DNA from 3 places in the Rahnella sp. WP5 genome. Region 1 is predicted to be linked to each of the others. Evidence: riboswitches for the same ligand, from Rfam matches in the RefSeq annotation. Region 1 holds a riboswitch; each other region holds the start of a gene.

Evidence for each region. A riboswitch is a leader RNA that binds a small molecule or an ion and turns the genes downstream of it on or off. The one in region 1 is predicted to bind thiamine pyrophosphate.
Region 2: linked by a shared signal. The riboswitch ahead of thiC (phosphomethylpyrimidine synthase ThiC) and the one ahead of thiB (thiamine ABC transporter substrate binding subunit) in region 1 are both predicted to bind thiamine pyrophosphate.
Region 3: linked by a shared signal. The riboswitch ahead of thiM (hydroxyethylthiazole kinase) and the one ahead of thiB (thiamine ABC transporter substrate binding subunit) in region 1 are both predicted to bind thiamine pyrophosphate.

Annotation. Positions count from the first base shown of each region.
Region 1 covers NZ_JQJR01000006.1:243,182-248,567, forward strand. The annotation lists gene sgrR (HTH-type transcriptional regulator SgrR) at 1-1,384, shown strand, start outside; TPP riboswitch at 1,425-1,540, shown strand; gene thiB (thiamine ABC transporter substrate binding subunit) at 1,584-2,567, shown strand; gene thiP (thiamine/thiamine pyrophosphate ABC transporter permease ThiP) at 2,543-4,153, shown strand; gene thiQ (thiamine ABC transporter ATP-binding protein ThiQ) at 4,137-4,847, shown strand; gene EX31_RS03735 (DedA family protein) at 4,837-5,386, opposite strand, start outside.
Region 2 covers NZ_JQJR01000025.1:17,877-23,262, reverse strand. The annotation lists gene EX31_RS16840 (YjaG family protein) at 13-603, opposite strand; gene nfi (deoxyribonuclease V) at 674-1,354, opposite strand; gene hemE (uroporphyrinogen decarboxylase) at 1,364-2,428, opposite strand; gene nudC (NAD(+) diphosphatase) at 2,500-3,276, opposite strand; gene EX31_RS16820 (Rsd/AlgQ family anti-sigma factor) at 3,376-3,891, shown strand; TPP riboswitch at 3,965-4,091, shown strand; gene thiC (phosphomethylpyrimidine synthase ThiC) at 4,214-5,386, shown strand, end outside.
Region 3 covers NZ_KN050720.1:710,393-715,778, reverse strand. The annotation lists gene EX31_RS20415 (ArnT family glycosyltransferase) at 1-436, opposite strand, end outside; gene EX31_RS20410 (hypothetical protein) at 420-1,328, opposite strand; gene EX31_RS20405 (class I SAM-dependent methyltransferase) at 1,313-1,951, opposite strand; gene EX31_RS20400 (glycosyltransferase family 2 protein) at 1,982-2,971, opposite strand; TPP riboswitch at 3,262-3,360, shown strand; gene thiM (hydroxyethylthiazole kinase) at 3,395-4,204, shown strand; gene thiD (bifunctional hydroxymethylpyrimidine kinase/phosphomethylpyrimidine kinase) at 4,201-5,001, shown strand; gene EX31_RS20385 (hypothetical protein) at 5,009-5,386, opposite strand, start outside.

The DNA of each region.
Region 1 (5,386 bases):
GGTACAACTGGTCGGCGACAAAACCCTGGTGCGTCAGATGCTGCTGTCCCAGCTCGGGCGCAGCTTCCGTCAGGGCAAACATATTCTGCGCGTACTGTATTATCGCCCGCTGATGAATCTGCTGCCCGGCACCATGTTGCGCCGTTCAGAAACCCACATTGCCAGACAAATCTTTAGCGGCCTGACACGCATAAATGAGGAAAATGGGGAAGCAAAAGGCGATTTAGCCCATCACTGGCAGGAAGTTTCGCCGCTGCACTGGCGGTTTTATCTGCGCCCCGCCATTCATTTTCATCATGGTCGCGAACTCGAGATGGCAGATATTATCGCCACGTTTATTCGCCTGAAATCACATCCGCTGTTCAGCAACCTGAAATCAGTCACGACGCCCACGGCAAATGTCATAGATATCCACCTGAATGAACCCGACCGCTGGCTGCCGTGGTTGTTTGGCAATATCCACGCGATGATCCTGCCGCAGGAATGGCAGTCACTGCCTGATTTTGCCCGCCATCCGGTCGGCACCGGCCCTTACGCCGTGGTGCGTAATCTGAAAACACAGCTGCGCATCCGCGCCTTTGACGATTATTTTGGCTTCCGGGCACTGATCGACGAGGTGAATATCTGGGTATTACCGGAACTGAGTGAAGAGCTGGTGCATTCCGGCGTACAGCTTCAGGCTGATGAATCAGGCAAAAGCGAGCTGGAAAGTCGCCTTGAAGAAGGCTGCTATTTCCTGTTATTTGACCAACGTTCGCCGGTCGGACAATCTGAAGAAACACGCCAGTGGTTGTGCGATTTACTCAATCCCATCGCCTTACTGAATAATGCCGAACCGATTTACCAGCGCTACTGGTCTCCGGCGTATGGCCTGCTGCCGCGATGGCATCACAAAGCGCCCCGGCCACGTCCGCCCAAACCGCAAAACCTGACGCAGGTAACGCTGACATTTTACGGCGAGCATTCCGAACATCAGGCGATCTGCAACGCCCTGCGCCCGTTGCTGGCGGAAGAAGGTATCGAACTGATTATTCAGATAGTGGATTACGCAGTCTGGCACCGCGGCGATGCCAAAAGTGATCTGTGGCTCGGCAGTGCCAACTTCACCCTGCCGCTGGAGTTTTCACTGTTCGCGCATTTCTACGAATTGCCGCTGGCAAAGCATTGCTTTAGCGAAGAGATGAACGACGATGCCGCCCTGTGGCACGCCGGGAATTTATCGATGGCGAAATGGAGCCAGAAACAGACGGTCAGCCATCAGATCCATCCCCTGTTCCATCACTGGCTGGTGCTACAGGGGCAACGCAGTATGCGCGGCGTGCGTATGAACACCCTCGGCTGGTTCGACTTTAAATCCGCCTGGTTTGCACCACCGGACAGTTAATCGGACTATCGCATCGCGCCGTTAGTCTCTAGAATGACATCCGTTCTCAACGGGGTGCCAGCACTTGTGAAAGCAAGTTTAAATATGGCTGAGACCTGATACCCGTCGAACCTGATCCGGTTAATCCCGGCGGAGGGATTTGAGACTGCGCGATGCTTACTCAAAATCCTTTGCCCTTTCATTTTTTTGGAGCGCAAAGTTGAAAAAATTACTGTCCTGCCTGCTGTTACTTTCTGCACCTGCATTTGCGGCAAAACCTGTTCTGACGGTTTATACCTACGATTCTTTCTCTGCTGACTGGGGCCCCGGTCCCGCCATTAAAAAAGCCTTTGAAGCCCAATGCGGCTGCGAACTGAAATACGTGGCGCTGGAAGATGGCGTGTCTTTGCTCAACCGTCTGCGGATGGAAGGTAAAAACAGCAAAGCCGACATCGTGCTGGGGCTGGATAACAACCTGTTGCAGGCCGCTGAACAAACCGGTTTATTCGCCAAAGCACCGAAAACCAACGCCAGACTGACGGTGCCGGGCGGCTGGAATGACAGCACTTTCGTGCCTTACGATTACGGTTATTTCGCCTTCGTCTACGACAAAAATAAACTGAAGAATCCGCCAAAAAGCCTCGATGAACTGATCAACAGCGACCAGAAATGGAAAGTCATTTATGAGGATCCACGCACCAGTACACCGGGTCTGGGCCTGATGCTGTGGATGCAAAAAGTCTACGGCGATAAAGCGCCGCAAGCGTGGGAAAAACTGGCGAAGAAAACTGTCACCGTCACTAAAGGCTGGAGCGAGGCTTACGGTTTATTCCTCAAAGGCGAAAGCGACCTGGTGCTGAGCTACACCACCTCTCCGGCATATCATATTGTCGAAGAGAAGAAAGATAACTACGCCGCAGCCGATTTTACCGAAGGGCATTACATGCAGGTCGAAGTGGCGGGCCAGCTGGCAAACAGCAAGCAACCGAAACTGGCTGAACAGTTTATGAAGTTCGTCACTACGGAAGATTTCCAGAAAGTGATCCCGACCGGCAACTGGATGTATCCGGTGGTGGATACGCCGCTGCCTGACGCGTTTAAACAGCTGACGGTTCCGGCCAAATCTCTGCAATACAGCGCACAAGATGTCGCAACTCATCGTTCACAATGGATCCAGGCATGGCAGAACGCCGTCAGCCATTGATCCCCCGCTGGCTGTTGCCGGGCGTCATCGCATCACTGGCTATGTTGCTGGTGGCCGTACTGGCTTTAGGCTCTCTGTGGCGTCATGCGCCACAGATGAACGGCACCTCGCTCTGGCAGGATCCTTATCTCTGGCATGTGATCCGCTTTACTTTCTGGCAGGCGCTGCTTTCAGCGCTTTGCTCGGTGCTGCCCGCGATTTTGCTGGCACGCACCTTGTTCCGCCGCCGTTTTCCCGGCCGTCAGCTGTTACTGCGTTTATGCGCGATGACGCTGGTCTTGCCGGTTTTAGTCGCCGTGTTTGGCATCCTCAGTGTTTACGGAAGACAGGGCTGGCTGGCGCAAATTTGCGGCTGGCTGGGCATGGATTACCGTTTCTCGCCGTATGGTTTACAGGGCATTTTGCTGGCGCACGTGTTTTTCAATCTGCCGCTGGCAACCCGTCTTTTAGTGCAGGCACTGGAAAATATCGCCGTTGAGCAGCGCCAGCTCGCCGCACAACTCGGTATGAATATCTGGCAGCAATTCCGCTTTGTGGAATGGCCTGCCATTCGCCGGCAGATATTCCCCGCCGCCGCCTTAATCTTTATGCTGTGTTTCGCCAGCTTCGCCACGGTGCTTTCACTGGGTGGCGGTCCGCAGGCAACGACCATTGAACTCGCCATTTATCAGGCGCTAAGTTACGACTACGATTTAAGCCGCGCCGCCACGCTGGCCCTGATCCAGCTGTTTTGTTGCCTGGCGCTGGTGTTGCTCAGTCAGAAACTCAGTCAGGCGTTGCCGGTGGGCCAAACGCATTCTCAGCGCTGGCGTAATCCTGACGATTCCTGGCTGCGGCGCATCGCCGATGCCGTACTGATTGGCCTGGCGTTGTTGCTGATCCTGCCGCCGTTACTCGCCGTCATTACCGATGGCGTAAACCGTGCAGCGGTCGGTGTCTTGCAACAACCCGCGCTCTGGCAGGCATTATGGACATCCGTGCGTATCGCGCTCGGCAGCGGATTATTGTGTGTGCTGCTGACCATGATGCTGCTGTGGAGCAGCCGCGAACTGCGGTTACGCAAGAGAAATAGCTGGGCGCAGGCGATGGATCTGAGCGGCATGCTGATCCTCGCGATGCCGGGTATTGTGCTGGCGACCGGTTTCTTCCTGTTGCTCGGCGATACCACCGGTTTGCCACAATCGCCATGGCCGCTGGTGATCCTCACGAATGCGCTGATGGCCGTACCTTATGCATTAAAAGTGCTGGATAACCCGATGCGTGATGTGGCAGAACGCTACACGCTGCTGTGTCTTTCGCTGGATATGCATGGCTGGCAGCGGCTGCGCCGGGTTGAACTCAGCGTACTGAAACGCCCGATTGCGCAGGCACTGGCTTTCGCCTGTGTACTTTCGCTGGGGGATTTCGGTGTGATTGCCTTGTTCGGCAACGAGAATTTCCGCACCCTGCCGTTTTATCTGTATCAGCAGATTGGTTCCTACCGCAGCCAGGACGGCGCGGTGACGGCGCTGTTATTACTGCTGCTATGCTTCCTGTTATTCACCCTGATTGAGAAACTGCCGGGCCGCCATGCTGACGCTGAATAAACTGACGTATTTGTACGAACATCTGCCGATGCGCTTCGATTTACAGATCGACGCCGGTGAACGTGTGGCAATCCTCGGCCCGAGCGGCGCCGGGAAAAGTACCCTGCTGAGTCTGGTCGCCGGTTTTCTGGCGCCGGTCAGCGGGCAGATCCTGCTCAACGGCGCAGATCACAGCGTGACGCCACCGGCAAAACGTCCGGTGTCGATGTTGTTTCAGGAAAATAATCTGTTCTCGCATCTGACGGTGCGTCAGAACATGGGGCTGGGATTGCATCCGGGGCTGAAACTTACCGCGCAGCAGAAGCAGGAACTGGAAGAAATTGCCCGGCAGGTCGGGCTGACTGAATGTCTGGACCGGCTGCCATCACAACTTTCCGGTGGCCAGCGTCAGCGTGTCGCGCTCGCGCGTTGCCTGCTGCGCAGTCAGCCGGTTTTATTGCTCGACGAGCCCTTTTCAGCACTCGATCCGGCGCTGCGCAGTGAGATGCTGACGTTGCTGGATAAGGTATGTGAGCAACGCCATCTCACGCTGCTGATGGTGTCGCACAATCTGGATGATGCGGCACGGATCGCGCCGCGCACGTTGCTGATCGTCGATGGCCGGATTTTTTACGACGGGCCGACGCAGGCACTGACCGACGGCAGTGCACCGCAGGCCAGCGTGTTGGGGATAATGCCGGGGATCAGCGGGTGATCACTTGCCACAGCAAATGACCATAAACCGGCATCATCGGCTGTTCGCTCAGCATCACCAGACTCACTGCGGTTGCGACCAGACTTAGCACACAGACGATGCGCAAACGCGCTAAGGGCAACCATTTTGTCATCGCATCAGGTGAAGCTTTGCCCGAACGGAACCAGCGCCACAGCAACCAGGCACTCAGCCAGATCAGCACCACGGCGGCAAACAGCATCCATTTGAAGACCGAACTGTTGTGGCTGGCCGGAATATCAATGGCCACGCCCGCCAGAATACCCGGCAGGAAATACACCGGTGGCCAGGTGATGCAGCCAATAATATTCGGCGGTGCAAATTTGTAAGGCGGAAGGTTCAGCATACCGGCAACCATCGGCACCAGCGGGCGTGTTGGTCCGATGAAACGCCCGATAATCACCGTCGCAAAACTATGGCGATCCAGCGCATAACCGGTTTTATCCAGTAATGACTGGTAACGTTTGAGGAAGCGCCAGCGATGCAGCGGTTCCTTGAAACCGCGGCCAATGAAATACGAG
Region 2 (5,386 bases), on a different contig from region 1:
CGTTTTCTTGCCTTATTGCGCTAAATTTATGCCAATGTTACTGACAGCAGCTTCACGCAGGTCAGAACGTAACCCTTTTATTAATTCCAGGTCACGCTCCTCACAGTCAGCCAACAGGCGAAAAATCTCCCATTGGATGTCCCATTCTTCTTCAACGGCAGGAATGACTTTGAGTTCTTCATCGGTCATTTCTTTCCCGGCCTGAGTCATTTCCAGCATCGCGACAGTACGAATTGACGTCTCACTGACGGCAACCGCGTGAGACAGCGTTTCGCCACTCAGACGCGAATGAATCAGTTCGCCTAATGCAATACACGCATCAATGGCCGGATAAACCCCATAGATGTCGTAATCATCAGAAGAAGGCACCGCTTCCTCCAGTTTTTCGAGCTGTGAGTCAAAATTGACCTTGGCGTCTTTTACCACCAGCGTTTCCCAAATTAAATCCAGGATGCGGCGGTAAAGCTGTGGTTCGCCAAACCCGGTTTCCAGGCAAAATGCCTGATAGTTCGGATACATGCGTTCACACAAGCTCGCCATAAACGTCACGTGTTGCCAGCTTTCCAGCTTTTCGAGACGTAAATGAATTGGATTACGTAACATGAGTTGATCTCGTTAACTTTTCTGCGCGGGAGTTTACCTGAAATAAATCAATATCCCTATTCCTTGATTCCTAAAGATCATCACTCAACCGTTGCCAGCGTTGAAACGCCGCCCGGTTTGATGCCACGGCATCCGCCCAACGGGTAGGCTCCGGCAGACGATATTGCCTTATGCACTGTTCGACCCAATAAAACGATGAATCCATGCTGATACGATTACCGGGTGAGATGAATAATGGATTACAGCGTAGCTTGCTGCGCCACACCCAGCCAATCTGTTCATCCCCTTCGTACAGCGCCTGGCGGCTGTGTAGTTCATCGCCTAATGGCAGGAACTGACCGCATAGACGACTTTTCGCCACACCAATCGTCGGCACGTCGATCATCAGACCAAAGTGACTGGCAACGCCGAGACGGCGCGGATGCGCGATCCCTTGCCCGTCGACAAAAACCAAATCAGGCTGCAATGAGAGTTGCTGCCAGGCTTGCAGCAGTGCGGGAAGTTCGCGGAAGGAAAGGAAACCGGGAATGTATGGCATAACAGTGGGAATGCGGGCAATCTGATATTCCACCAGTTCCAGCGTTGGGTAGCGCAAAACAGCCACCGCCGCACGCGTCACCTCACCGCCCTGTTCGAAACCGACATCCACTCCCGCGATCAACGCGGGAGTGGTAAATCCTGGCGGATCCTGCAGTTCGATCTGATCAGCGAGGATCCGTTGTTCTTCACGTAATGCACGGGTATCGATCATACCGGGATTTCACTCGTGATATTGCCGGGACAGGCTATGCACCGCTTCCACAAAGGCACCCGCATTTTCCGGCGGGACATCCTGATGAATGCCGTGGCCCAGATTGAACACATGACCATTGCCTTTGCCGAAACCGGCCAGAATGGTCTCCACTTCCTGTTCTATACGCACAGGCGAGGCATACAACATTGAAGGATCCATGTTGCCCTGAATCGCGACTTTGTCACCCACACGACGGCGTGCATCGGCAATATCGGTGGTCCAGTCCAGACCCAGCGCATCGCACCCCGTTGCGGCCATCGCTTCCAGCCACTGACCACCGCCTTTGGTAAACAGAGTCACCGGCACACGACGTCCTTCGTTTTCACGGATCAGACCATCAACAATTTTGTGCATATAGTTCAGGGAGAATTCGCGGTAATCGCGAGGAGTCAACACGCCGCCCCAGGTGTCAAAAATCATCACAGACTGGGCACCAGCTTTGATCTGTGCATTAAGGTAAAGAATGACGCTGTCTGCCACTTTATCGAGTAACAGATGCATAGTCGCCGGATCGGCGTACATCATCTTTTTGATTTTGGTGAAGGCTTTACTGCTGCCTCCTTCTACCATATACGTCGCCAGCGTCCACGGGCTGCCGGAGAAACCGATAAGCGGCACTTCACCTTGCAGGTTTTTACGGATGGTACGCACGGCATTCATGACATACCCGAGTTCCATTTCAGGATCCGGAACCGGCAGTTTTTCGACATCGGCACGATTCGTCAGTGGTGAAGAAAAACGCGGGCCTTCACCGGCTTCAAAATAGAGCCCCAGCCCCATCGCATCAGGAATGGTCAGGATGTCAGAGAACAGGATCGCCGCATCCAGCGGATAGCGACGAAGCGGCTGCAAAGTCACTTCACAGGCCAGCTCGGCATTCTTGCACAGCGACATAAAATCACCGGCTTCAGCGCGGGTTGCTTTGTACTCCGGCAAATAACGACCAGCCTGACGCATCATCCAGACCGGTGTAATGTCCACTGGCTGACGTAACAAAGCACGCAGGTAACGGTCGTTTTTCAACTCATTCATTCTTGCTCTTTCCTTCAGTATTCGGGCCGCCCGACAATCATCTGACAGCATTCTATCACGTAAAATCGCCTCTACTCTTCGTGTTCGGCACGACAAAGGGCAACGGTGTCTTCAATCAGGCGGCGTGCAATCGTCCCGGGCGGTGGCAACTGCGGCAATGCATCAAAGCGATACCAGTTCGCGTTAACCAACTCTTTCGGGTCATGCTGTATGTCGCCACTGTCGTAATCCGCCATAAATGCCATCATCAGCGAATTGGGGAACGGCCAGGGCTGGGAACTGATGTAACGGACATTTTTCACCCGGATGTTACTTTCTTCCATCACTTCACGTGCCACAGTTTCTTCCAGGGTTTCTCCGACTTCCACGAAACCCGCCAGAACCGTGTGAATACCATTACGATGACGGACATGCTGCGCAAGCAAAATCTCATCCCCCTTACGGATAGCCACAATGATGCAGGGCGCAATCTGCGGATAATAGCGTTCGCGACAGTGCCCGCAGAGTGCAGCCCACTCGGTTTTGCTGACGTGCATTTCATGTCCGCAGTAACCGCAAAACTTGTGAGAACGGTAAAACTCTGACAACTGCACACCACGCCCGACCAACTGGAATAATCCGCGATCCTGATCCAGCAACTGACGGGCGGAAACCATATGGTTTGGCATCGTCTGACGAACCAGCCAGAAAGGTTCGCCCTGCCATTCGCCGATCTGCCGCGCTGTTTTACCGGTCAGAGAAAATTGTGCGGCGCTGCCAAACGGCAGTTCACCCTCAGGCAGCCATAGCTTGCCTTCCTGGCTGATGATCCACCAACCGTTGTGTTGCTCAGTAATCTGTAATTCCATAATTGTTGTTGCATAACCTCGTCGGGACTGACAATCTGAGTAAGATATTTACATATTAGTAACTTTTGGTTACTTTTTTTGTCGCTCACGGAGTCAACCATGCTAAATCGTCTGGAAAGACTGACCCAACGCGTTGGTGGCAGTAATGAGTTAGTGGATCAATGGCTGCACGCACGCAAAGAACTGCTGGTTTCGTACTGCACTTTCGTCGGTCTGAAACCCAATAAAGAAAAACATACACCTTTGAATGAAAAGGCGCTGGACAGTTTTTGCCATCATCTGGTCGACTATCTTTCTGCCGGGCATTTTCATCTCTATCCACGCATCATTGAAGAAGTCGATGGCGCAGGCAGCCCGAAAAAAGTACAGGCGGCAAAAATCTACCCTGCTCTGGAGCTGAATACTGAAGCTATCATGGCTTTCCATGACAGTTACACAGAAACTGATATTAACGATGACAATGCTTTCGCGTTTCACTATGCATTATCGGATATCGGTGAGGCATTAGATGCCCGTTTTCAACTGGAAGATCAATTAATTATCATGGCTTTTGAGCCTGCCCCGGAGAGTGTGCCACCTTCGGAAAATGAACCTGATCTCGCCAGACCGGCTTAACACGTTGCCACAATAAAACCCTGCTCAGGGTTATGGTTTTACTTGTAGTTTAAAAAAACGCCTCCTATATTGAGGCTTCTTGTCGGAGTGCCTAGCGCATAATTTTCTGTTGAGAATTACGCCAGGCTGAGACCGTTAATTCGGGATCCGCGGAACCTGATCGGGTTAGTACCCGCGAAGGGAACAAGAGTAATGTTATGCGTTCAGCGCAATCAGGCATCTGCCTGCATAAGGCCGCCCGTGCTGCACCGCCCATTTTTACTCCTGCCGTAAACCTCCTGACAAGCAATTTTCCATCACGTTTTTTTGCGAGGAATTTGCTATGTCGAGTACCCAAAAACCCGTTATTTCTGAAAAGAAACCGTCAAATCGCCGTCAACAACGCGCGCAGGCGCAGTCGTTTATCGACAGCTTGCAGGGCGAAGCTTTCCCCAACTCCCGGCGTATTTATCTTGAAGCTGACCGCGAAGATATCCGCGTGCCGATGCGTGAAATCCAGCTCAGCCCGACGCTGGTCGGCGGCGGCAAAGACAATCCGCAGTTCGAAGAAAACGAAGCAATTCCTGTTTACGACACCGCCGGACCTTACGGTGATCCGGCGGCAGTTATCGACGTGCATACCGGTCTGGGAAAATTACGCGCCCGCTGGATAAACGAGCGTGCGGACACGCAGGAACTTTCACAGGTCAGTTCCGGTTTTACTCAGCAGCGGCTGGCGGACGACGGGCTGGACCACCTCCGCTTCGAACACCTGCCGCGCCCTCGCAAAGCCATTGCGGGTAAAAATGTCACGCAACTGCATTACGCCCGCAAGGGCATCATCACACCTGAGATGGAATTTATCGCCATTCGCGAAAATATGGGGCGTGAACGGATCCGCGGCGAGGTTCTGCGCCAGCAACATCCCGGCGAAAGCTTTGGCGCGCATCTGCCCGCCAGTATCACTGCAGAGTTTGTGCGACAGGAAGTGGCAGCCGGGCGCGCGATTATTCCCGCCAACATTAACCACCCTGAATCAGAGCCGATGATCATCGGGCGTAATTTCCTGGTGAAAGTGAACGCTAATATCGGCAACTCGGCGGTGACATCTTCCATCGAAGAAGAAGTGGAGAAACTGGTGTGGTCGACACGCTGGGGCGCGGACACCGTAATGGATCTCTCCACCGGACGTTATATACATGAAACCCGTGAATGGATCCTGCGTAACAGTCCGGTACCGATCGGCACCGTGCCGATTTATCAGGCCCTGGAAAAAGTGAACGGTGTGGCCGAAGATCTGAACTGGGAAATATTCCGCGATACATTGCTTGAACAGGCCGAGCAAGGCGTCGATTACTTCACCATTCACGCCGGTGTGTTGCTGCGTTATGTGCCGATGACCGCCAAACGCCTGACCGGGATCGTGTCGCGCGGCGGTTCGATCATGGCGAAATGGTGTCTGTCACATCATCGCGAAAGCTTCCTGTTTGAGCATTTCCGCGAGATCTGTGAAATC
Region 3 (5,386 bases), on a different contig from region 1:
TTATCGAAGCGCTAAGCAAGATAAACATAGGTATACTGACGAGTACCAGCATTGAGAGAATAGCAGATTCATTATTTACTTTAAAAGATTTTAGGCTTTTATATATGAAGATTAGCGTAAGTGAAGATATGAAGAAATTGATAATGCGTAAAGACTTATAAATAGGCGAGCTTAGTAAAGTTGCGATATTATCTATCATTCCCGCAATGATATAATAAAGTGCCGGGTGCTCGAGTCTGTTCAACTTTACAGAACCATATGATTTTCCAGATATATAATCAGGGAAGCCGTGTTTGGCAACATCAAGAACATATCCGAGATGCGGGTTTTCATCAGGAAACAACCCTAAGTCAGTGTTTAAATAGTAGCCAGTGCAAAGGATGAAAAAAATCACAAACACAAGCAGGGCCATTTTATCTTTATTTAACAGGCTCATGACTTTTATCCTTTTTGATATTCAATAGCGTGTATACATAGAAATAGAATACGACATCCCCGAGAACGGTGACAAAACGCCCTAATACCACGGCTAGCAACAATTCAGACTCTGGGATAATAGATCGCAGACAAAAAACAATAACTAACTCTCGTATGCCCACTCCTGCTGGCGCTCCCGGAGTGATTAACCCTACAAGCCATGCAATGGTATATGCGCCAAATATATAAATATAGTAGTTTAATGGTATTCGTTCTTTGAATGAAATTTCTGTTAAAATAAAAGTAAATATTATTGCAGACAGAGAAAGAAATAGTAGTTGCAATAAGAATGCATGCGAAAGTTGCTTACTAAAAAATACTTTAATTACAGCGAAGGTTATGATGATGCTTAAGACGGTAATCATTACCCCTATAACTTGCGGTATGACGGGGAATATTATTGGTATAATGAGGAATATAGAGGTACTACCTGCTAGTGCTATCAATATTAATTCATAAAAATTTGATTTTAAAACTTGCCTGGAAGGGTATCCTGAAGCCATTGCTATAGCTTGTCTTCCCGCTATATGAAAAATATTCCCGGGAATATATTTAGCAAGCTGAGATATCCCATAAGTTCTGATTGCCCACCTTTTTTCGACAGAAATAGTCAAGTGAAGTAAGATGCTTTTCCATGCAATAGCAAGTAACAAATTTATTATGCCATAGCATATGGCCATAAACCCAATCAATAACCAAGAGACAGGAGGTAAAGATTGAATGTCCGCTTTTTGCCAATAATTATGGAGGCGTGCTACGACAAAAATGACGCCGATTATTGCCAATCCGCTACCCAGGATATTAAGTGCGATATTTATCGTCGATTTATTAAATTTTAACGCTGGCGACATAAAATCATTGTCCATGGTAATGGGCTTTTCACTTCAACAATAATGAAGTGTTTATCAACTAATTCTATGAATGATTTTTTTGACCAGTGTTGTAAGTGACCGGGAGTGTTTCCAATATCCTTAACATATTTCCCACGGGCAAGGTTAAGTACTCGCCACAAAGGCTCTCTGGGAACACTTAATATGACATAATTATCGGCTACTTTTTTTATTGCCTTTAAGCCTGCTTCAGGATCTTCCAGATGCTCCAGCACCTCGCAACAGACAATCAGCTCCGCAGAATCCTCAGATTTATTGAGGTCATAAATACTTCTTGTTTTGAATAATGAAGCGGGCAAATTTTCTGAGGATGAGTTTTCTTGTGCAATACTAATAATTTGTTGTGAAAAGTCACACCCCCTCGCATCAATTCCCTCTTTATTCCACTTAAGAACCCAATATCCTTCGCCACATCCAACTTCATGGATCGTCTGAGGATCAACGGTTGCAACAAGTCCTGAAAGAGAATTCTCGAACCCTTTCATCATCCAGCGTACTATTGGATTTTTAGAAGCATATTTATCGTAATTATTACCTACAACAATACCATCTTCAGTTTTACCACCAGCAATTTTTATAGCCATCATTTTTCCTATTGTAATAATTTTCTAGTTTTATAATTGATCTTTTTCAGGTGGATAATTTTTTTTTGCCAAAGGTTGAGGATTTCTGTTGTGCAGTTGTGCGGTTTTAAATCTTAAATCTTCAAGTAATGTTCTGTTAGCAGAAAGCAAATCTGCAACGAATGCAATCAGCAAGGTCTGAAATCCCATCCCCAACAAGATAGATGCCAAAATTAGAGACTGTATATTTCCTGTGCCATCTCCCGTAAAGTATTTGAATAAGAAACGTAGTCCGATCAAAAATCCAATGGTGAAAAGTGTCAAGCCAATGGTTCCAAAAAATCTGAATGGACGATAGATCACGAATATTCTTATAATTGTGATTACGCTTCTTTTGATATATGAAAATGTACTTTTCACCAGTCGGGAAGGGCGTAAGTCATCATTTACTCTGATAGGTACGGATGTGATAGAGATGTTTTTCTGTCCGGCTTGGATAATAGTTTCAAGGGTATAAGTATAATTACTGAAAACTATAAGCTTTTGAGCCGTTTCGCGGTTAATTGCACGAAAACCACTGGGCGCGTCAGGAATATCCGTTTTACTGGCCGTCCGCACAACCCAACTCCCTAGTTTTTGAAGTAATTTCTTCAAAGGTGAGAAGTGTTCAATTGCCTGAATTGGACGTTCCCCAATAACAAATTCTGCCTGTGACGAGAGTATTGGGGCAACTAATTTCGGAATATCATCTGCATTATATTGATTATCGGCATCAGTATTGACGATGACGTCGGCACCAAATTTTAAACAGGCATCAATTCCTGTCATGAATGCATAAGCCAGGCCTTTATTGGTCTTATGCCTGACTATGTGGTCTACGCCATTTTTCCTGGCCACGTCGATGGTATCGTCTGAGCTGCCATCATCAATAATCAGCCATTCAACGCTATCAAAGCCTTCAACATGCCGGGGCAAGGCATTCAGAGCAATAGCCAACGTGCCACCTTCATTAAAGCAAGGTATTTGTATAATTAATTTCACATCACATTCCTCTGCTAACGCTGATGTATATTATTCATGAATTTAATATAATCATTTCAATAAGTAAAAGCACTTATAGATATTCTTAAGCATATATAAAACCAGACGGTATTTGATATAGATTAGCAGGTATATGTGATGCTTGTGGCAAAAATAACATATTAATGAAAAGCCGCCTTAGTAAGGGTATTCCTGTCAAACCAATGGATATGTTAATACTGTCCTATTAGAGAACAGTGGTTTTTAACGCATTTCCTGATTGATCTTCTGACCTTCGCCGCCAATAATGTTCCCTTGACTCGGGGTGCCCGCTGCAAAGCAGGGCTGAGATTTTACCCGTATTACCTGATCTGGATTATGCCAGCGTAGGGAAGTCAGGTATCTCTCCTGATACCGCCTTCCTGAGTGCCGGTGGGGAGATTTATGAATACCCGACCTACCTTTTTGCCCGGCACCTTAGCCGCCACTTCTCTCAAACAACTCCGCCTTTCAGCGCCGCTGGTTCATTGCCTGACCAACGACGTGGTGCAATCTTTTACCGCCAATGTCCTGCTGGCGCTGGGTGCATCTCCGGCGATGGTGGTTGATCCCGCCGAAGCGGCGCAATTTGGCGCCATTGCCGATGCCTTATTGGTGAACGTCGGCACGCTGACACATCCCCATGCCGATGCGATGCGGGCGGCTATTCACGCAGCCAGTCAGGCCGGAAAGCCCTGGGTGCTGGATCCGGTTGCCGTCGGTGGCCTAAGCTGGCGTACAGAATTCTGTCGTGAAATCATCACACTTAAACCTGCCGCAATCCGCGGTAATGCCTCGGAAATCCTGGCTCTCAGCGGCCTCAGTGCGTCCGGGCGCGGCGTGGACAGCGGTGATGATTCCCTTTCTGCCTTACCTGCCGCACAGCAACTGGCGCGGGAGACCGGCGCGGTAGTGGCTGTGACGGGTGAAACCGATTACGTCACCGACGGGATGCGCAGTTGGGCGGTGGCTGGCGGACATCCGATGATGACCCGCGTGGTGGGTACCGGATGCGCATTATCTGCGGTGGTGGCGGCCTTTGTGGCTTTGCCGGGTGATCGCCTGGATAACGTGGCCGCCGCCTGCCGGGTGATGTCCTGTGCCGGCGAGCGCGCCTGTGCGGTCGTGAAGGGGCCGGGCAGTTTCACGCCTGAATACCTCGATAATCTGTATTTAATGGGCGAAGAATGGCTGAACGGCGAGGAAATGCAATGAAACGTATTAATGCACTGACGATTGCAGGCACAGATCCGAGTGGCGGGGCGGGGATCCAGGCGGATTTGAAAACCTTCTCGGCGCTGGGTGCGTACGGCACCAGTGTGATCACCGCGCTGGTGGCGCAGAACACCCGTGGTGTGCAGTCGGTCTATAACATTGAGCCAGATTTCGTTTCAGCACAGCTCGATTCCGTACTGAGCGATGTGCGGATCGACAGTGCGAAAATCGGCATGCTGGCGAACAGTCAGATTGTGGAGGCGGTTGCGGAGCGACTCAGACATTATCAGCCGCCGTTTGTGGTGCTGGATACCGTGATGCTGGCGAAAAGTGGCGATCCGTTACTGCTGCCGGAGGCCGTGGATGCCGTGCGTCGTTTGCTGATCCCGCAGGCTTCCATTATTACGCCAAATCTGCCCGAAGCGGCGGCGTTACTGGAATGTGCGGTGGCGGCGAATGAAACCGAAATGCGTGAGCAGGGAGAAGCCTTACTGGCGATGGGATGTGGTGCCGTGCTGATGAAAGGGGGACATCTGAGTGATGAGGAAAGCCCTGACTGGTTGTTTGTGACCGGTTCCCGCGAGCGGTTTACTGCGCCGCGTGTGAATACCCGACATACTCATGGCACCGGTTGCACGCTGTCGGCCGCGCTGGCCGCGTTACGTCCGCGTCATCACAACTGGGCCGATACGGTACGCGAAGCCAAAGCCTATTTACAGCAGGCGCTGATGCAGGCCGACTCACTGGAAGTCGGCCACGGTATCGGGCCTGTGCATCATTTCCACCGCTGGTGGTAACCGCGGATTATGCCTGGTGCTGGGTTTCGCTCAGCGCCTGTTCAACCTGATGAAATTTCGTCAGCGCCTGTTGCAAATGAACGGCATCAAACGGGTTCAGCGGATAGAATTTTTCTTCTTTACGCGGGCGCAGCATGACGCGGATTTTAGTTGCTGACATCCGTTCAAACAGATAGCTGGCAATATCGTCGTTCTCCTCGTCCTGCCACGACAGCAGCAATGCCGCATGCTCACCGCTGCGGCGGCCAATAAATTGTCCGTGTGACCACAGCCCTTCAAATTCGCCATCCTTTTGCAGTTTTTTGCCACTGAACCACGGTGATTCAGCCAGCGTCAGGAGGGCTTGCGGCGTGATATCCGCATACAACTGGCGCCACTGCGGGCG